One region of the Rhodococcus sp. NPDC003382 genome, then DNA from elsewhere that is predicted to be linked to it. Evidence: riboswitches for the same ligand, from Rfam matches in the RefSeq annotation. Region 1 holds a riboswitch; each other region holds the start of a gene.
What was found. A riboswitch is a leader RNA that binds a small molecule or an ion and turns the genes downstream of it on or off. The one in region 1 is predicted to bind cobalamin.

Region 1 (7,253 bases):
GTGCGGACGCGCCCGTGACGGTTCCGATGCGTCTGTTCGTGACCCTGGCGACCGTGTTCGGGGTCGGGATCTCGACCGCTGCGCTGTGCCTGCGCCGGTGGCGCCTGGCCGTGCCGGCGATGCTCGGCTCGGGCCTGTCCTCGTTGTTCGGTCTGTTCGGATACTGGTCGCAGAACGGGATGGAAACGTCTGCGCCGCATTCGCCGTCGTTCGGGATGGTGCTCGCCTGGCTCGCGATGGTCGCGCTCACCTCACAGTGGCTGCCCGTCGTGCTGAGCAAGTCGCCCACCGATACCGGGCCGCGCCCGGCGGTCCTGTTCGCGCAGCGATAAATTCGGGTCAGGCTCGCCGCAGCAGGTAGGTGTCCATCACCCAGCCACGTGCGGCCTTCGACCGCGACCGCGCGGCCTCGATGTGCCCGAGGACTTCGGACAGACGTCCGGCGACGAGTTCCTCGTCGGACGTACCGAGGTTCGCGCCCCACCAGATGTCCCATTCCCCGGGCAGTTCCGTGCACGATAGATCGCTGTCGAGCATCACGACGAGGTTGTCGCCGCCCGCCGCGACCTCACGTGAAAGGCGGCGGCCGGTCGTGATCGTGACCGGACCGCCGATCCTGTTGAGCACCAGTCGATGCCGCGCGGCGAGCATCTGCACGCTGCTGACGCCGGGGATCACGTCGTATTCGAGGTCGACGACACCGCGGTCGCGGATCCGTTCGATCACGCGAATCGTGCTGTCGTACAGGCTCGGATCGCCCCACACGAGAAATCCGGCGGTCTCGCCGTCGCGGACCTGTTCGCGGAGGACCGTCTCGTAGACCTGCGCGCGGGCGGCATGCCAATCCCGCACCTCGTCGCCGTACCGTTCCGGTGCCCGATCACGGGGCGGGTCCGGGACGACGACGATCCGGTGGTCGCCGGTGATGTGACGTCGGCAGATCTCCTCGCGCACCGACACCAGATCGTCCACGCCGCGCTGCTTGTCCGCGACGAGGAACACGTCCACCTCGTTGAGCGCGTGCACGGCCGCGACCGTCAGATCGTCCGGTCCGCCGGGTCCGATCCCGATGAGGCGCACTCTCATCCGCGGTCCTCGAGGTCACCCTCGACGTCGAGGTAGGCCTGTTGCAGCGCCTGCATCGTCGACGGGTCCGGTTCGGCCCACAGCCCGCGATCGGCGGCCTCGCTGAGGCGTTCCACGATTCCCCGCAGCGCCCACGGGTTCGCCTCGCGCAGGAACTGCTGATTCTCCGGGTCGAGGGCGTAGGTCTGCGCCAGGGTCTCGTACATCCAGTCGGCGACGACGCCGGCGGTCGCGTCGTATCCGTAGAGGTAGTCGACGGTCGCTGCCAGTTCGAACGCGCCCTTGTAGCCGTGCCGGCGCATCGCCGCGAGCCATCGCGGATTGACCACGCGCGCCCGGAACACCCGCGCGGTCTCCTCCGACAGCGACCGGGTGCGCACGGCGTCCGGCGTCGTCGAATCACCGATGTACGCCTTGGGGTCGCTGCCGGTCAGCGCACGCACGGTCGCGACCATGCCGCCGTGGTACTGGAAGTAGTCGTCCGAGTCGGCGATGTCGTGTTCGCGGGTGTCGGTGTTCTTCGCCGCGACCGCGATGCGCCGGTAGTTGGCGCGCATGTCCCCGGCGGCGGGCTCGCCGTGCACGTTGCGGCCGTACGCGAATCCACCCCACGCGGTGTACACCTCGGCGAGGTCCTCGTCGGTACGCCAGTTGCCGGAGTCGACGAGCTGCAGGATGCCCGCGCCGTAGGACCCGGGTTTCGACCCGAAGATCCGCCGCACCGCCCGCTCCGGATCACCGTGCTCCGCCTCGTCCCGTTTGGCGTGGGCGCGAACATAGTTCAGGTCATCGGGCTCGTCGAGTGCCGCGACCATGCGGATCGCGTCGTCGAGCATCCCGATCACGTGTGGGAACGCGTCGCGGAAGAACCCGGAGATGCGGACGGTGACGTCGATGCGGGGACGGCCGAGTTCCTCGAGCGAAATCACGGTCAACTCGCGAACGCGGCGGGATTCGGCGTCCCATTCCGGCCGGACACCGATCAGCGCCAGGACTTCGGCGATGTCGTCGCCGGAGGTGCGCATCGCGGAGGTCCCCCACACCGACAGTCCCACCGACCGCGGGTAGCTCCCGGTATCCGCGAGATAGCGTTCGACCAGGGCGTTCGCGAGTGCGACGCCGGTGTCGTAGGCGAGGCGGCTCGGCACGGCCTTCGGGTCGACGGTGTAGAAATTGCGTCCCGTCGGCAGCACGTTCACCAAACCGCGCAGCGGTGAGCCGGACGGCCCGGCGGGGACATAGCCGCCGTCGAGAGCGTGGAGTACGGCGTCGAGTTCGCCGGTCGTCTGCGCGAGCCGCGGCACGACCTGCTCGGCGGCGAAGGCGAGCACCCGAGCGACCTCGGCACCGGTGTGCCCGAGCACGGATTCGACGGTGGACGAGGCGGTTTCGGGTACCCACCCGCCATCGTCCATCGCCTGGACGAGCGTCCGGGCCTGCGATTCGACGGCGTCGACCTCGGTCAGCGGCGCATCGGGCTTCAGACCCAGCGCAGCGCGCAGACCCGGCACGGCGTGCGATTTGCCACCCCACACCTGGGCGGCCCGCAGGATGGACAGCACCAGATTCACCCGCGCCTCGCCCACGGGGGCACCACCGAGCACGTGCAGTCCGTCGCGGATCTGCGCGTCCTTGACCTCGCACAGCCATCCGTCGACGTGCAGCAGGAAGTCGTCGAACTCGGCGTCGTGCGGCCGGCCGTCCAGGCCGAGATCGTGGTCGAGTTTCGCGGCCTGGATCAGCGTCCAGATCTGGGCGCGGATCGCCGGGAGTTTCGCCGGATCCATCGCCGCGATGTTCGAGTACTCGTCGAGCAGTTGCTCCAGACGTGCGATGTCGCCGTAGGATTCGGCGCGTGCCATGGGCGGGATCAGGTGGTCGACGATCGTCGCGTGCGCGCGTCTCTTGGCTTGCGCGCCCTCACCGGGGTCGTTGACGAGGAACGGGTAGATCAGCGGCAGGTTCCCGATCGCGGCATCGGTCGCGCACGCCGCCGACAGCCCCGCGTTCTTTCCGGGCAGCCACTCCATCGAACCGTGCTTGCCGAGGTGCACGACCGCGTCGGCCTCGAATCCGCGCTCCACCCAACGGTATGCGGCCAGGTAGTGATGGGAGGGCGCCATGTCCGGATCGTGGTAGATCGCGACCGGGTTCTCCCCGAATCCGCGGGGCGGCTGGATCATCAGCACCACGTTGCCGGCCTGCAGGGTCGCGAGGACGATGGCCTTGTCGTCGCCTTCGCCGTCGACGAACAACGACCCGGGTGCCTCACCCCACGCCTCGGTCATCGCGTCGGTCAGCTCCGCGGGCAGGTCCTTCGTCCACTCGCGATACCGCTCGGCGGTGACGCGCACCGGGTTACCGGACAGCTGGTCGGCCGTGAGCCATTCCTCGTCCTGACCACCGGCGTCGATGAGCGCGTGGATCAGGGCATTTCCGGCTTCCGCATCGTCCTCGAGATCCATGCCGGGGAAGCCCTCGCCCAGGTCGTAGCCCTGCTCGCGCATCGCCCGGAGCAGACGGATCGCCGAGACCGGCGTGTCCAGACCGACCGCGTTTCCCACGCGGGAATGTTTCGTCGGGTAGGCCGAGAGCATGATCGCGATGCGGCGCTGCGCCGCCGGCACGTGCCGCAATCGCGCGTGCGCGACCGCGATTCCCGCGACCCTGGCGCAACGCTCGGGATCGGTGACGTACCGCGGCAGGCCGTCGGCGTCGAACTCCTTGAACGAGAACGGAACCGTGATGATCCTGCCGTCGAATTCGGGAACCGCGATCTGGGTGGCCGAATCCAGCGGGGAGACACCGTCGTCCGAGTCTGCCCAGCTGTCGCGACTCCAGGTCAGGCACAGCGCCTGCAGGATCGGGATGTCGAGAGCGGCCAGTGCCGCGACGTCCCACGCCTCGTCCTCCCCGCCCGCGCCGACGGTCGCCGGCCGGGTGCCGCCGGCGGCGAGCACCGTCACCACCAGGGCGTCGAGGGTGCCGAGTTCGGCGAGCAGATCGTCGGGTGCACCGCGCAGCGAGGCGCAGTGGATCACCACGGCCTGCGCTCGGCCGGTCGCGTCGATCGCGTCCGCGAGATCGTGCGCGAACCGGACGTTTCCGCTGGTGTGGTGGGCGCGATAGAAGAGCACCCCCACCCTCGGTAACCCGCCGGTCGCAGGCGAAGGACGTTCCGCGACACCCCATTCGGGCAGCGCCGCAGGGGGTTCGAATCCATCGCCGCCGAGAAGCACGGTGTCCGACAGGAATGCATGCAGCTGAGCCAGATTCGCAGGTCCGCCGTAGGCCAGATACCGATGTGCTTCGGCCGCGGTCCCGATCGGCACGGTCGAGTAGCTCATCAGTTCGCCGTCGGGGGTTTGCTCCCCACCGAGGACGACGACCGGGACCCCTTGTGCGAGAACCCGGTCGAGCCCGTCCTGCCAGGAGCGCGCAGATCCGAGGATCCGCACGACCACCAGGTCGGAGCCCTCCAGCAGCGCTGGAATATCCGTCGGCTCCAGCCGGGACGGGTTACCGACGACCCAGTCGGCGCCGCCGGCCCGCGCCGACAGCAGGTCGGTGTCGGACGTCGACAGCAACGTCAGGTGCGCCACTGCGCGCCCCGGAACAGCACGAATACAGCCATGTTCAGTCTCCAAACCCTCGTGGACCTCGCGTGCCGTGGCCGGTCTCCTGGCTGACGGATCGACGCTGCTCGGCCGACCTTCCCGGAGGTGACTCCAGTGGTCTCCGCACCGGCGGACCGGCACGGACGAGGGCGAACAACTACCCGCTCACAGTGGCGAGGGCCGCGCCGGTTTCCCACCGGCTTCCCGAGCACCACGGCACGCCGAGCCTAGCGCACGATTTCGGCAGGTGTGCAACCATGTGCGCCCATGACGGACCATTCGGCCGACCATCTCCCTCCGGATCGATGCCCGGGCCTGCTGCGGCCGCACCTCGCCGCGGACGGTGCACTGGTGCGTGTGCGCGCCCCGGGCGGACGTCTTCCGTACGGGGGCCTGCGGCTTCTCGCGGCGGCCTCGCGCGCATTCGCGGACGGCGACGTGCACCTCACCTCGCGGGGAAACCTGCAGGTCAGAGGTGTCGTCGTCGACGAGTGCGGCGGCGTGCCCACCGGCTTGATCGAATCGATCGCGACGGCCGGGTTCCTCCCGTCCGCGAGCCACGAACGGGTCCGCAACATCGTCGCGTCCCCGCTGTCGGGACTCACCGGAGGGTTCGCGGATGTGCGCCCGATCATCGGTGCACTCGACGCTGCGCTGTGCCGCGAACCGGCGCTCGCCGACCTGCCGGGCCGGTTCCTGTTCGGTGTCGACGACGGCCGCGGCGACGTCGCCGGTCTCCGGTGCGATCTGTCCGCGACGGCGCTCGATTCGGATCGGATGCGGATCGGGATCGGCGCCCTGAGCGGACCGGTCGTCCCGACTGCGGACACGGTCCGGACACTGATCGACACCGCGCTGAGATTCGTCGCGATCCGCGAAACCCGCTGGAACGTGCGGCAACTACCCGGCAAGGGCCGCGAACTGGGCGGTACCGCACCGCTCCCCCGTCCGGAGCGGCACCGAATGCCGTACGGGGTTCTCGACGGCGCGGTGTCCGTCCGGGTGCCCCTGGGAATCCTGACGCCGTCGATGGTCGCGGCACTCCCGGACAGCGGTGTGATCGTCACGCCCTGGCGCGGACTCGTCCTTCCCGCCGATACCGACGTGGAGGCGCTCACGGTTGTGGGATTCGACGCTGCCGCGGATTCGCCGTGGTCTCGGGTGACCGCGTGTACCGGCGCACCCGGGTGTAGTCTCGCCCGCAGCGATACGCGAGAAGTGGCCCGACGAACCGTCGCGGAGCCGGCCCCTTCCCGGCATGTCCACATCGTCGGATGCGAACGTGCTTGCGGCGCACCACATTTTCCCCATACCCTCGTCGTCGCCAGGAGTTCCATGTGATCGAGACACCCCCACCCCGCCGGTACGAGTACGAAACCGACGGCGCCGAGATCTACGTTCGCTCGTTCGCAACGATCCGCGCCGAGTCCGACCTCTCGGGGATCCCGGCCGATGCGGAGAAGGTCGCGGTCCGGATGATCCACGCGAGCGGCCAGACCGACCTGACCCGCGATCTGGTCATCCATCCCGGACTGGTCGGGGCGGCACGGAACGCACTGAACTCCGGTGCCCCGATCCTCACCGACGCGAACATGGTCGCCTCCGGCGTGACCCGCAAGCGACTTCCGGCGGACAACCCCGTGCTGTGCCTGCTCGGCGATCCCCGGGTGCCGGGCCTCGCCGAACGGTGGGGTACCACCCGGTCCGCGGCGGCGGTGTCTTTGTGGGCCGAGCATCTCGAGAACGCGGTCGTCGCGATCGGCAACGCGCCCACCGCCCTGTTCCACCTGCTCGAGATGCTCGACGCGGGCGCCCCGCGGCCGGCCGCCATCGTCGGTGTGCCGGTCGGATTCATCGGTGCCGCGGAATCGAAGGAAGCCCTGATCGAACACGAACTGCAGATCCCGTTCCTCGCGGTCCGGGGACGACGTGGCGGGTCGGCGATGGCGTCGTCCGCACTCAATGCACTGGCGCAGGAGCAGGAATGAGCACCGGACGACTCTACGGCGTGGGTCTCGGCCCCGGCGATCCCGAACTGATCACCCGCAAGGCGGCGAGACTCATCGGCGAGGCCGACGTCATCGCGTACCACTCCGGCACGCACGGCCGATCCATCGCACGATCCATTGCCGCCGAACTCATCCCGGACGGCGCACTCGAGGAACCGCTGGTGTATCCGGTGACGACCGGCACCACCGACCACCCCGGCGGGTACGACGGCGCGATCGCCGACTTCTACGACGACTGCGCCGGACGGCTCGCGGCACACCTCGATGCCGGCCGGATCGTCGTCGTGCTCTGCGAGGGCGATCCGCTGTTCTACGGCTCCTACATGTACCTGCACGATCGACTCTCGGAACAGTATGCTGCCGAAGTCGTTCCGGGCGTGACGTCGTTCTCCGCCGCGGCCGCCGCAGCCGCGGAACCGCTCGTACGGCGCACCGACGTGCTCACGATCCTGCCCGGCACCCTGCCGGAACCGGAACTGGCGCGGCGCCTCGCCGACACGGACGGCGCCGTGATCATGAAGCTGGGCCGGACCTTTCCCGC
Region 2 (7,253 bases), on a different contig from region 1:
GTGATGTCGTCGTCGGGGAAGGGACAGTCGACGGTGCGGTCCGCCGACGAGATGCCCGCCGCCTGGGACTACGCCCTGGCCGGGGGGCGCATCAACCACGGCCGGGTCATCGTCGAAGGGTTCGTGGACTTCGACTACGAGATCACCCAGCTCACGGTCCGCGCGGTCGGTGACTCCGGCGACGTCGAGACGTTCTTCTGCGAGCCGATCGGGCACGTGCAGAGCCGCGGCGACTACATCGAGTCGTGGCAGCCGCAGCCGATGAGCGAGGCGGCGCTGACCCGGGCACGGGAGATCGCGGCGGCGGTCACCGGCGCGCTCGGCGGCCGCGGCGTGTTCGGTGTCGAGCTGTTCGTCAAGGGCGACGAGGTGTACTTCTCCGAGGTCAGTCCCCGCCCGCACGACACCGGCCTGGTCACCCTGCGCAGCCAGCGGCTGTCGGAGTTCGAACTGCACGCCCGCGCGATCCTCGGGCTCCCGGTCGACACGTCGCTGCTCGCGCCGGGTGCGTCCGCCGTGATCTACGGGGGCGTCGACGCCACCGGTATCGCGTTCGAGGGCGTGACCGACGCGCTGCGCGTGCCCGAGTCCGACCTGCGGTTGTTCGGCAAGCCCGAGTCCTACGCGCGTCGGCGGATGGGGGTGGCCGTGGCCACCGGCCCGGACATCGACACCGCCCGGGCCCGGGCGGGCGAGGCCGCCTCCCTCGTGCGGCCGGTCGCACCGTGAGCGCCGGCGCGGAGGCCCTCGTCGGCCTCGCGATCCTCGTCGGCCTGTTCGGGATCGTCGTGCCGATCCTGCCGGGCACCATCCTGATCTTCGGCGCGATCCTGGTGTGGGCGATCCTCACCGGCGGGACCACCGCGTGGGTCGTGTTCGTGATCGCGACGGTCGCCCTGGTCGTCACCGGCGTCGTGAAGTACACGTGGCCCGGCAAACGGATCCGGCAGGCGGGTGTGCCGACCCGCTCGCTCGTCGTCGGTGGGCTCGTCGGGATCGTCGGATTCTTCGTGGTGCCGGTGATCGGCCTGGTACTGGGTTTCCTGCTCGGCATGTACCTGTCCGAGGCGCAGCGGCACCGCACCCATCGCGGTGCGTGGGATTCGACGGTCGAGGCGACCAAGGCGGTCGGCCTGTCGATGCTCGTGGAACTGCTCGGCGGCCTCATCGCCGCCGGCGCCTGGCTGTGGGCCGTGCTGTTCGTCCTCTGAGCTCCGCGCGTGCTTGCTCAGGCTCGGCCTGCCGTCGTCCTGCCCGGTCTCCGAAACAGAACGAACGGTACACCCAGTCGATCTGATCGAGTGAGTGTACCGTTCGCTCAGGAAAACGGCGGGTCGGCCGCGGGTCAGGCCTTGTGGGGCTCCGACGCGCGGAACATGTCGTCACGCTCGACGACCTTCACGCGCTCGCGGCCCTCGGCCTCGCCCAGGCTGCGCTCGTGCGCGTCGAGGCGGTACCAGCCCTGCCACGTGGTGTACGGCAGCTCCTTGGCCTCGAGGAACGCGACGACGGCGTCCTGGTCGGGCTCGGCCGGGGTGTTGAGGCGGCCCTTGGCGTGGTCCTCGAGCAGGTTCGCGACCGTCTCGTTCGCGTCGCCCTTGGTGTGGCCGATCAGGCCGACCGGGCCGCGCTTGATCCAGCCGGTGACGTAGGTGTGCGGCAGGAACCGGTCGTGGCCCTCGGCGGTCTCGTCGGCGACGACGCGCCCGGCCTCGTTGGGGACGGTGCCGGCCTGGTCGTCGAACGGCAGCTGCGCGATGTTCTGCGACAGGTAGCCCACGGCGCGGTAGACCGCCTGGACCTCCCAGTCGTTGAACCTGCCGGTGCCGCGGACGTTGCCGGTGCCGTCGAGTTCGGTGCGCTCGGTGCGCAGACCGACGACCTTGCCGTCCTCGCCGAGCACCTCGGCGGGCGACTCGAAGAAGTGCAGGAACAGCTTGTGCGGGCGGTCGCCCACGTCGCGGATCGCCCAGTCCTGCAGGGTGTTGGCGACCATGTCGACCTGCTTGGAGTTGCGGCGCGCGAGCTCGGAGCCCTCGTCGTACTCGATGTCCTCCGGATCGACGATGACCTCGATGGTGGGCGAGTGGTCGAGTTCGCGCAGCTCGAGCGGGGTGAACTTGGCCTGCGCCGGGCCGCGGCGACCGAAGACGTGCACCTCGACGGCCTTGTTCTTCTTCAGGCCCTCGTAGACGTTCGGCGGGATCTCGGTCGGCAGCAGTTCGTCGCCGGTCTTGGCGAGCACCCGGGCGATGTCGAGGGCGACGTTGCCGACGCCGAGCACCGCGACCTTCTCGGCCTCGAGCGGCCACTCGCGCGGCACGTCCGGGTGGCCGTCGTACCAGGACACGAAGTCGGCGGCGCCGTAGCTGCCGTCGAGGTCGATGCCGGGGATGTTCAGGGCCCGGTCGGCGTTGGCGCCGGTGGAGAAGATCACCGCGTCGTAGAACCGCTTGAGGTCCTCGAGGGTGAAGTCGGTGCCGTAGTCGAGGTTGCCGAGCAGGCGGACCTGCGGCTTGTCGAGCACCTTGTGCAGGGCGGTGATGATGCCCTTGATGCGCGGGTGGTCCGGGGCCACGCCGTAGCGGATCAGGCCGAACGGCGCCGGCATGCGTTCGAACAGGTCGATGCTGACCCCGGGATCCTGCGCAGTGTCGGACTTCATGAGCGCATCGGCGGCGTAGATACCGGCGGGGCCGGCACCGACGATGGCGACGCGAAGGGGACGAGTCTGATCGGTCATCAGGGGTCAACTACCTCTTCGGAGAACGGACGGACGTGATTCAGCTTAATTTAGGTTGCCCTCTGATGGGCCGACACGGTGCCGCGGCAGACGGGCGGCGAGTGCGTGCAGAACGCAGCTGGGTGGGGAATCGCTTCAGCGACAACACATATGGGCAGACACACGACAGAGGTCGACGGCGAGACGTCGAACGAGGTGTGCGTAGGCCATGAACCAATTCCTACCTCGAGAGGGTTTATTGAGGCAAATGCGCCCCGACCGGCGGCAATCGACCTCCACCTAGGATCGGGGGCATGGCAGACAAGCGACCCGCACCCGAACCGGACCCCGACGAGCCCGAACGCAGCACCGCCGGACCGTTCCTCGGGGCCCTCGCCGTCGTGGTCGTGCTCATCCTCGTCGTCGTCGCCGGGCAGGTCTTCGGACCGTCCGACGAGTCCCTGAGCGACTCCGATCTGGTGTCCCGGACGGTCGACGACTACGTGCGAGCGCACAACGCCGACGACGACGATGCGATGACGCGGCTTCGCTGCGCCGAGCTGCCCGCCGATCAGGCTCCGCTCGCCGACGTCGACGGGGAGGCCACGATCGACAAGTTCGGCACCGTCGACATCGAGGGAGACCGGGGCCGCGTCGAGACCCGCACCACCGTCGACGGAGAGCAGGACACGGTCGTCTGGTCGTTGACGCGCGTCGACGGCGACTGGCGGATCTGCACCGCCTGATTCCCCGCCCGCCTCGCAGGCCCCGACACGTCTGTGGAAAGCTGGTGCGGTGAGCTACGCAGGTGATATAACGCCGCAGCAAGCCTGGGAGCTGCTGCAGGAAAACCCGGATGCCGTGCTCGTCGATGTGCGTACCGACGCCGAGTGGAAGTACGTCGGGGTCCCCGAGACCTCGTCCATCGGTCGCCGCACCGTCTTCGTCGAATGGGTCGGCTACCCGAACGGTGCGCCCAACCCCCGGTTCGTCGACGAACTGCGCGAGGCCGGCATCGAAAAAGGGCCGGTCGTCTTCCTGTGTCGCTCGGGGCAGCGTTCCATCGGTGCCGCCGTCGCGGCGACCGCTGCGGGCCTGACCCCGTCCTACAACGTTCTCGAAGGATTCGAAGGCGCCCTCGACCCCGAGGGTCATCGCGGCGCCCAGGGCTGGCGGGCCGCGGGCCTGCCGTGGAGGCAGTCGTGAGTGCAACTCCCCAGGGTGGCGCGTTCCAGCGGCCACTGCCCGATTCGGTGCGCCCTGCCACGGTCGGTGTCCGCGGCGGCCTGCTGCGCTCCGGATTCGAGGAGACCTCCGAGGCGCTGTACCTCAACTCCGGCTTCGTGTACGAATCGGCCGAGGCCGCCGAGCAGGCCTTCACCGGTGAGGTCGACCACTTCGTCTACTCCCGGTACGGCAACCCGACCGTGAAGATGTTCGAGGAGCGGCTGCGGCTGCTCGACGGCGCGGAAGGCGCGTATGCCACCGCCAGCGGCATGTCCGCGGTGTTCACCGCGCTCGGTGCGCTGCTCGGCCAGGGCGACCGCCTCGTCGCGGCCCGCAGCCTGTTCGGTTCGTGCTTCGTGGTGTGCAACGAGATCCTGCCCCGGTGGGGTGTGGAGACCGTGTTCGTCGACGGCGAGGACCTCGACCAGTGGGAGCAGGCACTGTCGGTGCCGACCACCGCGGTGTTCTTCGAGACCCCGTCGAACCCGATGCAGACCCTCGTCGACGTCCGCAAGGTCTCGGAGATGGCACACGCTGCCGGCGCGAAAGTGGTGCTGGACAACGTGTTCGCCACCCCGCTGCTGCAGCGCAGCCTCGACCTCGGCGCCGACATCATCGTCTACTCCGGCACCAAGCACATCGACGGCCAGGGCCGCGTGCTCGGCGGTGCCATCCTCGGCCCGAAGGACTACATCGACGGGCCCGTGCAGCAGCTCATCCGCCACACCGGTCCGGCGCTGAGCCCGTTCAACGCCTGGACGCTGCTCAAGGGCCTCGAGACGATGCCGCTGCGCGTGCAGCGCTCGGTGGACACCGCGCTCGAAATCGCCCGGTTCCTCGAGACGCAGGACGCGGTGAACTGGGTCAAGTACCCGTACCTCGAATCGCATCCGCAGTACGAACTCGCCCGGTCGCAGATGAGCGGCGGCGGAACCGTCGTCACCTTCGAGCTCGCCGCCGCCGAGGGCGAAGGCAAGAAGAAGGCGTTCGAGCTGCTCAACAAGCTGCGGATCGTCGACATCTCCAACAACCTCGGTGACGCGAAGTCGCTCATCACGCACCCGGCGACGACGACGCACCGCGCGATGGGCCCGGAAGGACGCGCCGCGATCGGCCTGGCAGACGGGGTGGTGCGCCTGTCCGTGGGACTGGAGGATCCCCAGGATCTCCTCGAGGATCTCCAGCAGGCGCTGTCCTGAGCTGGTAAGCCGTGGGCTACGCTGCGGGTGTCCTGTCACGCCGACAGGGCACCCGCTGCGTTTTCGGTGAAGCCGGTGCGAGTCCGGCGCTGTCCCGCAACTGTGAATCCCGTACCTCGGGGGAGCCAGGTCAGCCGGCGTCGCGGGCCGTACGTACTGGTCCTCGGACGAAGGACGGTGGCGTGCCGCAACGCATCCGTTGCAGCCGTGCTGTTTTCGTCCTCCGAGCAACGGAGGATGGCTGTGCCCCTCGACAACACCCGACGGTTGTGCGCCGCCGGCATCACGGTATTCGCCCTCTTCGCCGCCGGGTGCTCCGGTGGCGACGACACCTCACCCGCCGGTGAGACCGACTCGGCTTCCGCCGACGTCCCGCAGGCCATCGTGTCGTTGAGCCCGACCAGCACCGAGATGCTCTACGCCATCGGCGCGGGCGACCAGGTGATCGCCGTCGACGACCGGTCCGACTACCCGGCCGAGGCACCCGTCACCGACCTGTCGGGCTTCACCCCCAACGTCGAGGCGATCCTCGGATACGAACCCGACCTGGTGGTCTCCAACGCCGACACGGCGGATCTCGTCGCCGGACTCGAACAGGCCGGGGTCGAAACCCTGATCCTTCCGGCCGCAGAGGACTTGGACGACACCTACGACCAGATCGAGCAGCTCGGCGCCGCCACCGGACACGTCGGCGAAGCGGCCGAACTCGTCGCGCAGATGAAGACGGACATCGACGAGACCCTCGCCGGCCTCCCCGAACGGGAAACTCCGCTCACCTACTACCACGAGCTCGACAACACCTTCTACAGCGTCACCGACGACACCTACATCGGGCAGATCTACGGGATGCTCGGCCTCAGGTCCATCGCCACCGGTGGCGACGGCTACCCGCAGCTGTCGAACGAGTTCATCCTCGAACAGAACCCCGACGTCGTGTTCCTCGCCGACGGGCAATGCTGCGGCGTGACGCCGGAAGTCGTCGCCGCGCGCGCCGGCTGGAACGAACTCAGCGCCGTGCGCGACGGTCGCGTCTACGTCCTCGACGAGGACATCGCCAGCCGATGGGGTCCGCGCGTCGTGGATCTCGTGCGCGAACTCGCCGCGATCGTCGCGGCAGCACCGGCAGCCCAGCCCACACCGTGACATCGACGCCGCGCCGCCGCGCCCTCGTGCTGGGTGGCGCGGCGCTCGTTCTCCTCGCCGCGATGCTCCTCGGGATCCTGGTCGGTCCCGCGGGGCTCACCGCGCGCGGCGTCCTGCTCGACATGGCCGATGCGCTGCCGTTCGTCGACGTCGACTCCGGGTTGTCCACGCGCCAGCAGGCGATCCTGTGGAACATCCGCATGCCGCGCGTGGTTCTCGGTGCCGTGGTCGGCGCGATGCTCGCGATCGCCGGAGCCGCCTACCAGGGCGTGTTCCGCAATCCGCTCGCCGACCCCTACCTTCTCGGAGTGTCGAGCGGTGCGGGTCTCGGGGCGACCCTCGCCATCGTCGTCGGCGGCGCAGCCGGATTCGCCGGGGTGCCCATGGCCGCATTCGCAGGCGGTTTGCTCGCGGTGGCCGCCACGTACATGCTCGGACGCTCCGTCGGCACCGGGCGCACCGAAGTGGTCATCATCCTCGCCGGTGTGGCCGTCGCTGCGTTCGCCAACGCCATCCAGACGTTCTTCATGCAGCTGCACGACGACACGCTGCGTCAGGTGTATTCGTGGATGCTCGGTCGCCTGTCCACCGACGGCTGGTCCGACGTCCTGACAATCCTGCCCTACGTGATCGTGTCGGTCGCTGTCATCGCGCTGCACCGGCGGACTCTCGACGTCATGTCGGTCGGCGACGTCGAAGCGTCGAGTCTCGGCATCGACCCGGCCCGCGTCCGTCTGGTTCTGGTGGGCGTGGCCACTCTCGGCACCGCCGCCGTGGTGTCCGCCAGCGGGCTCATCGGATTCGTCGGCATCGTCATCCCGCACGCGGTGCGCCTCGTCGTGGGTCCCGGCCACCGACTGTTGCTGCCGCTGTCGCTCATGGTGGGTGCGGCCTTCATCGTTCTCGCCGACATCGTCGCTCGCACCGCGATGTCACCGGCCGAACTTCCCATCGGTGTCGTC
Region 3 (7,253 bases), on a different contig from region 1:
TGGCGATGGGCGCGATCGAGCGCGGCCTGCGGGTGATCCACGAGGAAGGCACCCAGGAGACCCTCCTCGCCGAGATGCAGACGCGGTCACGACTGTACGAACTGCTCGAGTACGAGCGCTACAACGAGTTCGACTCCGAAGTCTTCAACTTCACCCTCTCGAGGAGCCAGTGATGACAGCTACGCACCACGGTTCGTCGATGACCGAGACCGCAGTCCCCACCATCTACAAGGGCCTGGCCGGCGTCGTCGTCGACACCACCGCGATCTCCAAGGTGGTGCCCGAGACCAACTCACTGACCTACCGCGGCTACGCGGTCCAGGATCTGGCAGCGCACTGCAGCTTCGAACAGGTCGCCTACCTGCTGTGGAACGGCGAACTACCCACCGATGCCCAGCTCGCACTGTTCTGTCAGCGCGAGCGCGCGAACCGGCGTGCCGACCGATCCCTGCTGGCGCTGGTGGCGAAGATGCCCGAGAACTGCCATCCGATGGATGTGGTGCGCACCGCGATCAGCTACCTCGGCGCCGAGGATCCGCAGGAATGGGACAACGATCCGAAGGCGAACCGCGAGAAGGCGCTTCGCATGATGGCCGTGCTGCCGACGATCGTCGCCGCCGACCATCGGCGGCGCCGCGGCCAGGACCCGATCGCTCCGCACCACTCGCTCGGGTTCGCCGAGAACTTCCTGAACATGTGCTTCGGGAAGGTGCCGGATGCGCAGATCGTGAAGGCGTTCGAAGTGTCGCTGATCCTGTATGCGGAGCACAGTTTCAACGCCTCCACGTTCGCGGCCCGGGTCGTCACCTCCACCCTGTCCGACATCTACAGCGCCGTCACCGCCGCGATCGGAACCCTCAAGGGTCCGCTGCACGGCGGTGCGAACGAGGCCGTGATGCACGACATGCTCGAGATCGGTGAACCCGAACGCGCCGAGGAATGGATGCGCGGCAAGCTGTCCCGCAAGGAGAAGGTGATGGGATTCGGGCACCGGGTGTACAAGAACGGTGACTCCCGGGTGCCGACGATGAAGAAGGCCTTCCTCGACGTCGCCGCGCACACCGGTGGCGAGAAGTGGGTGCGGCTGTACGACATCCTCGAGAAGACCATGGCCGATGCCACCGGCATCGAGCCGAACCTCGACTTCCCCACGGGGCCCGCCTATCACCTGATGGGCTTCGACATCGAGGTGTTCACCCCGATCTTCGTCATGAGCCGGATCACCGGGTGGACCGCGCACATCATCGAGCAGGGCGCATCCAACGCCCTGATCCGCCCGCTCAGTCAATACACCGGCGTCCCGCAACGGTCCGTCGTGGCCTGACGTCCACCAAGCAGCGCTTCCGCAAGGGAATCCGCCAAGCGCGCTTCGCGGTCCTCGCGCAGGCACGGCGAGTGAGGCGCTGAGGATCGTTACCGACGGCACCGGTGGCCCGGATCGGCATCAGCCCGGTCCGGGCCACCGGTTCATCGCGTGTCCGTCACAGAATCTCGGTGCGCACGGCCCTGGCCGCAGCGACCATGTTTGCCAACGACTCCTTGACCTCTGCCGGTCCGCGGGTCTTGAGCCCGCAGTCCGGGTTGACCCACAAGCGCTCTGCCGGCACCGCAGCCAGCGCCTTGCGCAGCAGCGACGCGATCTCCTCGACACTCGGAACCCGCGGCGCATGGATGTCGTACACACCCGGGCCGACACCGACGTTGAACCCGGCGGCGTCCAGATCCGTGAGGATCTCCATGTGCGAGCGGGCCGCCTCGATGGAGGTGACGTCGGCATCGAGCCCGGCGATCGCGTCGATCACTTCACCGAACTCGGAATAGCACAGGTGGGTGTGGATCTGCGTGTCGTCGCCGACGCCCGATGTCGCGAGCCGGAATGCGCCCACCGACCAAGTGAGGTACTCGTCCTTGTCCGCGGCACGCAACGGCAGTAGCTCGCGCAGTGCCGGCTCGTCGACCTGGATTATCCCGACTCCTGCCGTCTCGAGGTCGATCGTCTCCTGTCGGATGGCGAGCGCCACCTGATCGGCGGTGTCGGCCAGTGGTTGGTCGTCGCGTACGAACGACCAGGCGAGGATCGTCACCGGCCCGGTGAGCATGCCCTTGACCGGCTTGTCGGTGCAGGACTGCGCGAAGGTGATCCAGTCGACGGTCATCGGGCTGTTGCGGGTGACGTCGCCGTACAGGATCGGCGGTCGCACGCACCGGGTTCCGTAGGACTGGACCCAACCGTTGTCGGTGGCGAAGAAGCCGTCGAGTTGCTCGGCGAAATACTGCACCATGTCGTTGCGTTCGGGTTCACCGTGCACGAGCACGTCGAGGCCCAGCTCTTCCTGCAGCGCAATGACGTCGTCGATCTCGGCACGCATCCGGTGCACGTACTCGGCTTGTTCGATGCGGCCGGCGCGCAGGTCCGCGCGCGCGACACGGATCCGGGACGTCTGCGGGTACGAGCCGATCGTGGTGGTCGGCAGGACGGGCAATCGAAGACGCTCCTGCTGGATGCCACGTCGTTCGGCCGCCGGTGTGCTGCGGCCGCGGTCGGGTCCGAGCGCAGCGAGCTCTTCCCGGACCCGGGCATCGTGGAGGCGAGGGTCGCTGCGTCGCACCGCGGCGGCGGTCCGTGAGGACGCCAGCTCGTCGGCGACGGCGTCACGCCCCTCGTCCAGGGCGGTCGCGAGCGTGACCACCTCGCGTTCCTTCTCCGCACCGAACGCCAGCCAGCAGCGCAAGGATTTGTCCAGCCGGGTTTCGGCGGCGACGGTGTACGGCACGTGCAGCAGCGAGCAGGACGTCGACACTGCCACCGCGGCTGCCTGATCGCGCAGCCCGATGAGGGTGGTGAGGGACTGCTCGAGGTCGTTGCGCCAGATGTTGCGGCCGTCGACGATGCCGGCAACCACCAGTTTGCCGGCCAACTCCGGAACGTCGGTGAGCGAATCCGGAGGACCGCTGGCCAGGTCGATCGCGATTCCGTCGATCGCCGTGCGGGCGAGCCGCGGAAGGGCCGGGCCGAGCTGCCCGAAGTAGGAAGCGACGAGAATCGCCGGGCGGTGCCGGACCTCACCGAGCCGCTGGTACACGGCGGTCACCACGTCGAGATCGGTGTCGTCGAGGTCGGTGACCAGGGCCGGTTCGTCGATCTGTACCCAGGAGGCTCCGGCGTCGCGCAGCCGGCCGAGCAGGGCCGCGTACAGCGGAACCAATTCGCCGATCCGGTCGAGCAGCGGGCCCTGGCCGTCGACGGGTTTGCTCAGTTTCAGGAATGTGATCGGGCCGAGCACCACCGGGCGTGCCGGAACCCCCAGCGTGTGGGCCTGGGTGAGCTCGGCGAGCAGACGGGTGGCGTCGAGCCGGAACACGGTGTCCGGTCCGATCTCGGGCACCAGATAGTGGTAGTTGGTGTCGAACCATTTGGTCATCTCGAGCGGCGCGACGGCCGCGGTACCGCGGGCGGCTGCGAAGTAGCGATCGAGGTCGTTGCGGATTCCGGCGACCCGCTCGGGTACGGCACCGAGCATGAAGGCGGTGTCGAGCACGTGATCGTAGAGGGAGAAGGTGCCGACCGGGATCGAGTCGAGGCCCGCGGTGCGTTGCCTGGTCCACGTGTCCGCGCGTAGTTGCGCGGCGACGGCTTCGAGAGCTGGTCGTTCCATGCGGCCGGACCAGTAGGCCTCGATCGCCTTCTTCAGTTCGCGGTGGGGGCCGATACGTGCGGAGCCGAGCACGGTGGCCGTGAAAGGTGCTGTCGATACAGACATCAGGGGTGGTTCTCCGGTGTTCGTCGCTGATGACATACCACCCGACGAGCGCACGAATCACCGATACGAGCCCCTGCTTCGAACCCGGTTCGAAGGGTTTGCCGATCAGGTCGCGCACCCATTCCACGAGGTGGCATACCGTCGGACACGGCGTGTCCGACACGATCGGCAGGTCTTCGGACTCGCAGGCGCTCCACATCCGTGTCCGGACGGGAACCTACTGGCCGTCGCTTCCCGGAACCGGTTGGGTTCCAGTGCTGATGACGGCGGTCGTTCCTGCATACCGCTGCGGGACAGTCCCGGAGTCACACCGGGTTCCCTCTCGCACCCGGCAGGGTGCTTCGACGCGCGTGCGTTGTCTTCGGGGCTCCTCACGACAGGCACGGCGAACCGCTCGCAGCGTCGACTATATAACCCCGCATAACCCCCATCAGGCAGTGGACACACACGCACCTCCTTACGGCGACCGCGGTCGTGTCGAACTCATCTAATTCGCGGAGCGATCGATGTACTGGCGAGGGGACCGATTCCGTTTCGGCTGTGAAGCGAGCATGGTGTCAAGCGGTACACATTCAGTGAGACCCCGGATGCTCTCAGAGAAACCGCAGGTCGGTCCGTTCGCGAGCCCGATCATCCAGTCAATCCGTCTGGTCTCACGTTGATCTGCGCTGCATCTCGCCAGCATTGTCGAGATGCAGTGAAGATTGACAGGACACGCCGCTACAGACTGACAGAGTCTCGGTGAGACGAGGCGCCAGTCAAGGTTTCATTCCGGGAAACCGCAGCTCAGAAGCTTTATAAAGCTGCGGTCGGCCCAGTTAATCTGCCCCGCCCATCTCGCTCATCTTCGCTGCATCTCGACAAGCATCGAGAGAACGTGGGTGAACCGGGCTCGTTGGCCCCTGCGTCGTGGTCACTCACGGTTTCTGCGGGATGGGTGTCGTAAATTTCCGTTTACGCACCATCGACGCTGAACTGCCAGGTGAACGCATTTTTCGTTTCTGGACGGTGCGGGAGTCCCGCGATCGACATCCATAGCTGTGCAGAACCAGCGCATGTCCGACGAATACTTGTCCGGGCGACGACGACATTCAGCATCACCGCAACGCGGCAGACGATCTCGGGTCGTCAGCAGTAGTACGGCGGCTCCCGATCAGGGTCGTCCTCGACGACATCGACCTCCCGCAAGGCCACGATCGTGTCGATCGCCTCGGCGGATCCGCCGATCGTGGCGAAATGTGGATCGACGTCGCAGGTCACACACCAGGCCCGATCGGCCGGCCACACGAACGCCGGCGTCGGCGCCTCGATGTCGTCGAGGAGCGCCTCGATTTGGCTGTTCCAGTCGGGGAAGTCTGCGAGGGTGCCGTGGAACAGGAAGTAGTCGCGGTTCGGGATCGACACCTTCGGCATCGGATCGTCAGGGCGAAAGCTCGGCCACCCGTCCCAGACCAGGAAGTAGCAATCATCCGGTGTTCCGGTGTACCGGGCCAATTCGGCCAGTACGACACCGATCTGGTCCGTGTCGTGCACGGCAGCTGGGTCGGCGGGGATCTCACTTTCCTTTTGTCCCGGGTAGCTCGGGTCCGGGATGATCCGTAGACGCGCATATCTGTCGAAACAGGCCGGGCCCCGTGCGGCGAGTCGCCTCCAGTCCTCGGGGCGCTGTTCGATCCAGCGCGCCGCTGTCACTTCGTCACACCGTGTGATGCTCACGCAGCCAGTATCACTGCCGTAGCTGCACGCTGAACAAGTTGCTGTCCTGGAGGTATGGGCGGGCTCGACGCCGAGCCTGGCGCGATCGGCATCGATATCCTGGCGTCTCGACCCTGTTCGACACCGCACACCAGCAAGGACCCTTCCGTGACAGCACGCCTGCTGAGCAGCATCGCTGCCGCCCTCGTCGGAGTTGTTGCGTTCTGCGGGTGCAGCACCGATCCGGGCTCGCCGGCCACAGTGCCCGCCTCCACTTCTGCAGAAACGTCCCCACCGGCGCACTCGTCTCTTGAGTTGCCCGCCTCCACGATTCCCTCTGCGGAGCAGGTCACCGAGATGCTGGCTGCCGCGTTCGACTACGACCTGGATCTGAATACGCGCGTGCGTCTGTTCGAAGGCGCCACTGTCGAGACACCTGATCCTGTCCAGCAGGTAGCGCACACGGGCGAGGCGACCTTACGCGCCATCAGTGTCGTACCGGATGGTGTGCAGGCTCTGGTGGTCTCGGTGGTGGGCACCGGTGCCTCCCGGCGGCGCTGCGCAGGCCATCACCGTCGCGCCCGGCGCCGGCGCCGTCGTCCCGCTCGTGGCCGAGCACGGGATCTGGAAGATCAGCAGAGCCTGGATCTGCACCGTGTCCGGGCCGCACTGTCGGTAGCACCGCATCGGTGATCGCTTCGTCAGTCCTGTCGGTGCACGGCGATGCGCTCGGTCGATCCCCCTGTAGTCGCGGTAGCCTCCGGGCGCCGGTGGATACGGCGATGTTGCGAGGTCGCTGGCAGTCTCGAACATCCTCGGTGGCAGGTGGGCATGCTCCGTCATCCGGACATCCCTTCGCCGGTGCGGGCTGGTGCAGGTTCGACGGGTCATCTCACCCCCCTGGCCCCGGCACATCCCGTGTTACGGGAAGCGCTCGTAGAGCCGTCGCTCGCCCCCCGTCCGGCGCGGCCCGCCGAAACCCCTGTGCCTGACACACTCGACCGATGCGATCCCGGACCTGCATCGGCGCACTATTCCTGCTCCCACTCACTCTCGCCGCATGCGGAACCGACGACACCGACCCCGCCGAACCCACCCACCGAATGGACGCCACCGTCGAAACCGGCGCCCCGCCCCCACCACCGGCCACCATCGACCTGACACCGGACCCCACCACCGGCGCCCTCAATCCCCACGACGTCGAAAACGCTGTCCGCGCCCACGCCTCCGCTGAACTCGCCGGCACCACCCTCACCCACAACCACCACATCGACGTGCACTGCCTGACCGGAGGACCACCCCTGATCCACCCCGCAACGACCCTTTGTCACGCCCAGGTCAGCGCCCCCGAACTCGCCACCTACACCACCAGCTACGGCGTCGTGCTCACCGACACCCCAGGTCGGATCCTCATCACCCCCCACTACTGACCGCCACCCACTACGGCCCCGGAACGGGGGGTACAAAAAACTCTAACGACCCATGCATTCGGGACTTTCAGCCCTACCGGACCGAGCGGTCGTAAGCGAAGAAAATACCGTCCGGCCGAACGTGGTTGTGATTGACTCCTGCCGTCGCCGTCTGACGCTGTCCGGCGACACAGGCCCCGTCGGCACCCCCTGCATCAGCCGACGGGGTCTGCCCCTGCCCGAGGAAACCTTTCACACCCGCAACTCGAACCTGCCACGATCGGACACGGGCCAGTACTTCCCGGGCATGGGGAATGCCTGGTCAGCACTCGGGCCCACCCACCACTCTCGCGCCGTACCCGGCGAACGAGCCTGAGTGTGGCGAGGA
Region 4 (7,253 bases), on a different contig from region 1:
TCGGGGCGCGGGCCAGAACCTCGTCGGACACGGTGAAGGTGAGCTGGTTCAGCTCGCCGGCCGCCAGCGCGGGAGTGCGCTGCGCAGTATCGAGGAAGCGGTCCTGCTCGGCCGGTGCGACCACACCTTCGGCGAGGGTGCGGAACTTGGCGATGTACTGGTCGCGGGCGAACGGGCGCGCACCCAGCGGATGCGCATCGGCGATCGCGAGCTCGTCGACGATCACCTCGCCGCTCTTCAACGTGACCTCGGCGCGAGCACCGAACGCCTTCTCGTCCGGGTCGGTCGAGTGGTAGCGGCGGGTCCACTCGGGGTCCTCGGCGGTGGAGATCTTGCGCCAGAGCTCGATGGTGTCGGGTCGCTGCGCACGCTCGGGAGCGTAGGAACGCTCGTGGTGCCAGGTGCCGTCCTGCAGCGCGACGGCGAAGATGTACATCACCGAGTGATCGAGGGTTTCGCGGCTGGCCTGGGGGTCGAACTTCTGCGGATCGTTCGATCCGGTGCCGATGACGACATGCGTGTGGTGGCTGGTGTGCAGCACGATCGACGCGATCTGATCCAGGTCGCCGATGCGCTCGCGCATCCGGCGGGCAAGGTCGATCGGCGCCTGGCTCTGGTACTCGGCCGAATGCTCCTTGGTGTAGGTGTCGAGGATGGCCCGTTTGGCCTCGCCCGGACCGGGCAGCGGCACATGGTATTCGGCGTTCGGTCCGCCGAGCAGCCAGGCGATGACACCGTCCTCGCCTTCCCAGATCGGCGACGGTGCTCCCTCGCCGCGCAATGCCCGGTCGATGGCCTCGACGGCCATCTTCCCGGCGAAGGCCGGTGCGTACGCCTTCCAGCTCGAGATCTGACCCTTGCGGGATTGACGGGTCGCGGTCGTGGTGTGCAGTGCCTGTCCGATCGCCTGGTAGACGGTGCCGGTGTCGAGGCCGAGCAGCGTCCCGATGCCGGCTGCGGCCGAGGGGCCGAGGTGGGCGACATGGTCGATCTTGTGTTCGTGCAGGCAGATCGCACGCACCAGATCGACCTGGATCTCGTAACCGGTGGCCAGGCCGCGGATCAGGTCCGCACCGCTGCGGCCGGTGTGCTGGGCGACGGCAAGGATCGACGGGATGTTGTCGCCCGGGTGCGAGTACTCCGCCGCGAGGAACGTGTCGTGGAAGTCGAGCTCGCGGACCGCGACCCCGTTCGCCCATGCTGCCCACTCGGGCGAGAATGTACCGCCGACGCCGAACACCGTGGAGCCGGGGGAGTAGGGATGGGCCAGTGCCTGAGCGCGAGCGTTGGAGACCGGACGCCGGCTGACCGATGCTGCGGCGACAGCCGCGTTGTCGATGATCCGGTTGACGATCATCTCCTCGGTCTCGGTCGGCACCTCGATCGCATCGGTGGCGACCTCGGCGATCTTCCACGCGAGATGGTCGTGCTTGGGGAACTCTTCGGCGGAACGATGAGTGCGGACGAGATGGGTTTTCACTACACAACCTTCCAGGGGGGCACAGCCGTCACAGCGGCTGATTTGCACGCTATGCACACCGTGTCGGAGGGGAAATACCTTGCACAGGAGGATTTGTGTGTAACCCGGTCACCGAATCTGCGAAAGTTGCGAAATCCGGTGTTGCTAGTTTCTGCACATGCAGAAGCTGTATGCAGGTGCGCGGTTGCGTCGGCTGCGTGAAGAACGGGGCCTGACCCAGACCGCCCTGGCCCGGCTGCTGCAGTTGTCCACCAGCTACGTCAACCAACTCGAGAACGATCAGCGACCGCTGACCGTGCCGGTGTTGCTGCGTCTGAACTCGACCTTCGACCTCGACATGGGGTTCTTCGCCGTCGACAGCGATGCCCGGCTCGTTGCCGATCTGCAGGACGTCTTCGCCGACCATGCCACCGCCGAGACCACCGCCGCGGAGATCGACGACCTGGTCACCCGCTATCCTGCTGCAGCGCAGGTCCTGGTCACCATGCACCGGCGGCTGCGCGGCGCCACCGAACAGGTCGAACGTCTGTCACCGACTCATGACGGCGTTTCCGCAGAGCCGCCGTTGTCGATGCCCTACGAGGACGTGCGGGACTTCTTCTACGACCGGCGTAATCACATCGCCGAGCTCGACGATGCAGCAGAACAGATGTTCGTGTCCCGGGATTTGTCCCTCGGTGGTCTGGATCTGCAGCTGGCGCGGCTGCTGCGCGACGAGCACGCGATCACCGTGCGGATCCGCACCGATGCACCCGGTGTGCCCGGTCCGAAGCGCAGTTACGACCCCGCCACGAGAACCCTTGCTCTCGCCCGTCGCCTCAGTCACGGCCAGCGCGCCTTCCATCTGGCCACCCAACTCGCTTTTCTCACCCAGAAACGCACTATCGGCGCACTCGCCGCTGCCGCCGTGAACCTCTCGGCCGAATCGAAGTCCCTCGCACGGATCGGCCTGGCCAACTACTTCGCCGGAGCGCTCATCCTGCCCTACACGCAGTTCCTGCGTACGGCCGAAACCTTGCACTACGACATCGATCTGATCGGAAGTGCCTTCGAGGTCGGATTCGAAACCGTCTGCCACCGTCTGTCGACCCTCCAACGGCCCGGGCAACGCGGAGTGCCGTTTTTCTTCGTCCGCACCGACAAGGCCGGAAATATCTCGAAACGACAATCAGCCACCGCATTTCACTTCTCCCGTGTCGGAGGGAGCTGCCCGTTGTGGGTCGTCCACGACACCTTCTCCACACCGGGCCGGATCCGCACGCAGGTCGCCCAGATGCCCGATGGACGAAAATACCTCTGGATCGCACGTACCACCGACGAACACCCCACCGGAGGACATCTGTCTCCACCCCGAAGTTTCGCCATCGGACTCGGCTGCGACCTCGCCCACGCCCACAAACTCGTCTACGCCCGAGGACTGAACCTCGATGATCCCGTCACGACCGTCCCGATCGGAGCCGGCTGCAAGGTCTGCGACCGCACCGACTGCGCTCAACGCGCCTTCCCCCAGGCCGGTCGCACTCTCGACATCGACGAACACCGAGCGCCCACCATCCCCTACACCCCCGGATCCTCCGAATGACGAGCCGGACTCCGACCACGGCTGCGGACCGCTCGCACCACGGCGGCACCGCACGTTCGGCACCCGAAGCACGGGCACGTTGGTGGGACGCAGCCGTGTGCCGATTCTTCGGGCCGACGTTGTTCTTCGCTTCCGACGACGAAACTCGCGGACAACGCGCACGACGTGAACGCACCGCCAAACGCATCTGTCACCCCTGCCCGGCACGTGCAGATTGCCTGCAGCACGCGCTGGCCACCGGCGAGACCTACGGCGTGTGGGGCGGAACAACCGAGCGTGAACGCCTGGGCGCCTCCTACCCGGCGGACACTGTCCCGATGGAAAGTTCTGCAAGAACCACCCGGGGACACAGACGAGATCGTGAGCACCTGAATGCCACGAACTAGGAAAAACCCCAGGCCAGAACCACGGCTCTCCTGGCCGATCCGACAGCAACGTGCCCGACGCGCAGGGACACGGTCGCACAGATGCGAGGAGAGCAACCGGCAACTCGATCGTCCTGTCCGTTTTGCTAGATTCATCGAGCCAGGTAGCCCCGGAGACGGAGCCAGGTGGAATCCGGTGAGAATCCGGAGCTGACGCGCAACGGTATGGGGTCGTACGACCCCGAGCCCGATACCCTGCTGGACCGGTGACGCCTCGCCGTCCCCGGTCGTAACGTGTGGCCCGCTCGCGTGCAGCGGCCACGGGAAGTTCGATGCGCCATGCACCGAAGTAGTCGGAAGTCAGCAGCAGCAGCTGTTCTCGTCCGGGCCGACCCGGCCCTCGGCAGTAACGTCGACAGCGCCGAAGACAGGATCCGGTTCCGCGGATCGGACCCGGTCGCCAGTCGTGTGACCGCGGTGCCAAACAAGCGGTCCATCATCCTCGAAGCCGCGACCATGATGGACCCGTCCGTCCGCAATATCGCCGGAATCGAGCAACGTGTCGTGGGCCTGCGCGAACCGGGTGTGACGCGATGACACCCGCGGAACTCGTCGAGCGCTGGGACAGGCAGCAAGCCGCCTACATCGCCGAACGGGAAAGCCGTTTCACCGCGATGCTCGACACCCTCGAGTTCGCCACCGGTGGCGAGTTCACCGCGCTCGACCTCGCCTGCGGCCCCGGATCACTGACCGCGCGGATCCTCGACCGGTTTCCGCAGTCCCGGATCGTCGCCGTCGACTACGACCCGATGCTGCTCGCACTCGCCCGCGACTATCTCGCCGGGTACGCAGACCGGGTGCGCTTCGTCGACGCCGATCTCACCGATCCTCACTGGACGGACCTGGTGGCCGCCCAGCTCGACACCGCGCCTCACGCCGTGGTGTCGACCACCGCGTTGCATTGGTTGCGTCCTGAGCAGTTGATCGGCTTGTACACACAGATCAGGTCGGTGCTCGCGCCCGACGGGATTTTCCTCAACGGTGACCATTTTCGCTTCGACGACCGTGATGGGCACATCACCCTGTGGTCGGCGCAGCACGACCGGCGCACGCAGCAACACAGCTTTGCTGCCGGCGCGGACGAGTGGGATCAGTGGTGGGACCTGCTGCGCGCACACCCCCGGATCGGGACGCTACAGGACGAGCGGACAGCCAGATTCGCCGAACGCGACGGTACTGCTCCGACCGGTGTGCAGTTTCAGCTCGCCGCGTTGCGACACGCCGGATTCGCCGAATCGGGAACCGTCTGGCAGCTGTTCGACGACTACGTCGTGTATGGAATCGCCTGACAGAGTCATGCCACATCGCTGTGCCCCCGACCGTCCTTCGACGGATGTGCTGACCCGCCCTCCCACACGGGTGCCCCAGTCTCCAGGTGGCGGTGTCCGATGATGCGCCGACTGCCCGTGGCCACCTTGGCTGTTGGTTTGGCCGCAGCGCTGGCGGTGGTGTCGGTGCTGGCGTTGATGCTCGGCGCCGCGCACATCCCGTGGCATGCAACCACGAGCTTCCTGTGGGCCGAGGTCACGGGCGGGCCGATAGTGGCAGCGGATGTTCCGAACTACCGGATCGTGATCGACTCCCGGCTGCCCCGCGTGCTGCTGGCCGCGTTGGTCGGAGCGGGGTTGAGCGCAGTGGGTCTGATCGTGCAGGCCATGGTGCGCAATGCGCTGGCCGACCCCTACGTGCTGGGCATCTCGTCCGGGGCCTCGGTGGGCGCTACCGCGGTGGTGCTGTTCGGCGCCTTCGGTGCGCTGGGCTTGTACGCGTTGTCGACCGCGGCGTTCCTCGGGGCCCTCTGCGCCACGATCCTCGTATACCTGATGGCCCGATCGGCGGTAGGGCTGGTGCCGCTACGGTTGGTGCTCACCGGCACGGCGCTGGGATACGGATTCTCCGCGGCCACCACGGTGCTGGTCTTCACCGCCCCCCACGGGGACGCGGCCCGGTCGGTGATGTTCTGGCTGCTCGGCAGCCTCGCCGGCACCACCTGGCAGATGGTTCCCCTGGCAGTCGTGGTGACAGCCGTAGGACTGACGGTGATCGTGGCATGCGCCCGCCACCTGAACGCGCTCTCCATGGGCGACGAGGTCAGCGCCGCTGTGGGGATGAATGCCCACCGCTTCCGGCTGCTGCTGTTCGTCGTTGCCGCGGCAATGACGGGATGCTACGTCTCGATCTGCGGCGCCGTCGGTTTCGTCGGTCTGGTCGTCCCGCACGTGGCCCGGCTGCTGGTCGGCGCGGATCACCGCCGACTGATCGTGGTCACACCCCTGCTGGGGGCGGTGTTCCTGGTCACGGCAGACCTGTGTGCCCGCACTCTCATTCCCCCGCAGGAGCTGCCGCTGGGAGCAATCACCGCCGCGGTGGGGGTCCCGGTCTTCGTCCTGCTGATGCGCCGGCGAGGCGCGCTGGTCGGGGCCGGCTGATGAAGGTCGACTACCAGCAGATCAGCGTCGAGATCGCCGGAGCGCGCATCGTCGAGGCGATAACCCTGTCCGCCGAGGAAGGCACCTTCGTGGGGATCGTCGGCCCGAACGGCAGTGGCAAATCCACGGTGCTGCGCTGCCTGTATCGGGCGTTGTCACCGGTGTCGGGACGGATCCTGGTCGACGGGAGCGACATCGCCACGATCAGTATGCGCGAGAACGCGCGCCAGGTCGCTGCGCTGACCCAGGACACCCCGATGCAGTTCGATTTCACCTCGGCCGAAGTCGTCGCCACGGGACGACTGCCGCACCGCGCAACCATCCGAGACTCCCGGACTCGCGACGACCGGATCTGCCGCGACGCGCTGGCCACCGCGGACGTGACCCACCTGGCCGAGCGCAGCTTTCTGTCGCTGTCCGGTGGTGAGCGTCAACGGGTCCTGATCGCCCGCGCTCTCGCGCAGCAACCTCGGGTGCTGGTGCTCGACGAGCCGACGAACCACCTCGACATTCAACACCAGTACAGCGTCCTGTCCGCCGCCCGGAACCTGGGGATCACGGTGGTCTCGGCGCTGCACGATCTGAATCTGGCTGCCCAGTACTGCGATCGGCTGTTTGTTCTCAACGCTGGTCGTCTCGTGTGTTCCGGCACCCCGCATGAGGTTCTCAGCGCACAGGTGATCCGGCGCTGGTTCGGGATCGGCGGTCATATCGTCACCCATCCTCGGCTGGGTGTTCCCCAGATCATCTTCGACGAGAAGGAGTACTAGATGAGATCCCTACAGTTGGCCGCGGTGACGGTCGTGGCGGCGGCACTGACGCTGACGGCGTGTGGTGCAGACGTGCAGGGCGGCACCACCCGAGCCGCGGGGGAATCGGTCACGGTGTCCAACTGCGGTGCGCCGCTGACCGTCGACGGCACACCGGAGCGGGTGGTCACCAACGACACCGGGATCACCGAGATGATGTTCGCGCTCGGGCTCACCGATCACCTGGTGGGTTATACGAGTTATCCGGGGAAGGAACGTGACATCGCCACCTCCCCGTGGAAGGCGGAATTCGAGGCCACGCAGGCGCTCGGTGACGCCTTCACCCGGGAAGTGGTCCAGGCGGCGAATCCGGACTTCGTGTTCGCCGGCTGGAACTACGGATTCAAGGAATCGACCGGGTTGACCCCGGACTGGGTGCGGTCGATCGGTGCTGTGCCCTACCAGCTGACCGAAGCATGCCGCCAGCCGGGCAGCGACCGCCGCGGGGTGATGGAACCGCTCGATGCCCTGTACGAGGACCTGACCAACCTCGGCGACATCTTCGGTGTCCGCGACCGGGCGGACGCG

Region 2: another riboswitch for cobalamin. It lies ahead of ACWDUD_RS28205 (ABC transporter substrate-binding protein); the one in region 1 lies ahead of cobN (cobaltochelatase subunit CobN).
Region 3: another riboswitch for cobalamin. It lies ahead of metE (5-methyltetrahydropteroyltriglutamate--homocysteine S-methyltransferase); the one in region 1 lies ahead of cobN (cobaltochelatase subunit CobN).
Region 4: another riboswitch for cobalamin. It lies ahead of ACWDUD_RS21775 (class I SAM-dependent methyltransferase); the one in region 1 lies ahead of cobN (cobaltochelatase subunit CobN).

What each region holds. Positions count from the first base shown of each region.
Region 1 covers NZ_JBSFRH010000078.1:2,366-9,618, forward strand. The annotation lists gene ACWDUD_RS29740 (Rv2732c family membrane protein) at 1-332, shown strand, start outside; gene cobF (precorrin-6A synthase (deacetylating)) at 340-1,086, opposite strand; gene cobN (cobaltochelatase subunit CobN) at 1,083-4,688, opposite strand; cobalamin riboswitch at 4,741-4,934, opposite strand; gene ACWDUD_RS29755 (cobalamin biosynthesis protein CobG) at 4,971-6,044, shown strand; gene ACWDUD_RS29760 (precorrin-8X methylmutase) at 6,041-6,691, shown strand; gene ACWDUD_RS29765 (precorrin-2 C(20)-methyltransferase) at 6,688-7,253, shown strand, end outside.
Region 2 covers NZ_JBSFRH010000066.1:2,415-9,667, reverse strand. The annotation lists gene purT (formate-dependent phosphoribosylglycinamide formyltransferase) at 1-729, shown strand, start outside; gene ACWDUD_RS28230 (DUF456 domain-containing protein) at 726-1,211, shown strand; gene ACWDUD_RS28225 (FAD-dependent oxidoreductase) at 1,346-2,743, opposite strand; gene ACWDUD_RS28220 (nuclear transport factor 2 family protein) at 3,037-3,468, shown strand; gene ACWDUD_RS28215 (rhodanese-like domain-containing protein) at 3,518-3,928, shown strand; gene ACWDUD_RS28210 (O-succinylhomoserine sulfhydrylase) at 3,925-5,148, shown strand; cobalamin riboswitch at 5,170-5,304, shown strand; gene ACWDUD_RS28205 (ABC transporter substrate-binding protein) at 5,386-6,291, shown strand; gene ACWDUD_RS28200 (FecCD family ABC transporter permease) at 6,354-7,253, shown strand, end outside.
Region 3 covers NZ_JBSFRH010000035.1:40,276-47,528, reverse strand. The annotation lists gene prpB (methylisocitrate lyase) at 1-173, shown strand, start outside; gene ACWDUD_RS21750 (bifunctional 2-methylcitrate synthase/citrate synthase) at 200-1,324, shown strand; gene metE (5-methyltetrahydropteroyltriglutamate--homocysteine S-methyltransferase) at 1,482-3,761, opposite strand; cobalamin riboswitch at 3,915-4,122, opposite strand; gene ACWDUD_RS21740 (hypothetical protein) at 4,890-5,477, opposite strand; gene ACWDUD_RS21735 (hypothetical protein) at 5,532-6,149, shown strand; gene ACWDUD_RS21730 (hypothetical protein) at 6,461-6,886, shown strand.
Region 4 covers NZ_JBSFRH010000035.1:48,295-55,547, forward strand. The annotation lists gene prpD (2-methylcitrate dehydratase PrpD) at 1-1,480, opposite strand, end outside; gene ACWDUD_RS21765 (short-chain fatty acyl-CoA regulator family protein) at 1,638-3,062, shown strand; gene ACWDUD_RS21770 (WhiB family transcriptional regulator) at 3,059-3,448, shown strand; cobalamin riboswitch at 3,573-3,703, shown strand; gene ACWDUD_RS21775 (class I SAM-dependent methyltransferase) at 4,021-4,776, shown strand; gene ACWDUD_RS21780 (FecCD family ABC transporter permease) at 4,879-5,916, shown strand; gene ACWDUD_RS21785 (ABC transporter ATP-binding protein) at 5,916-6,686, shown strand; gene ACWDUD_RS21790 (ABC transporter substrate-binding protein) at 6,687-7,253, shown strand, end outside.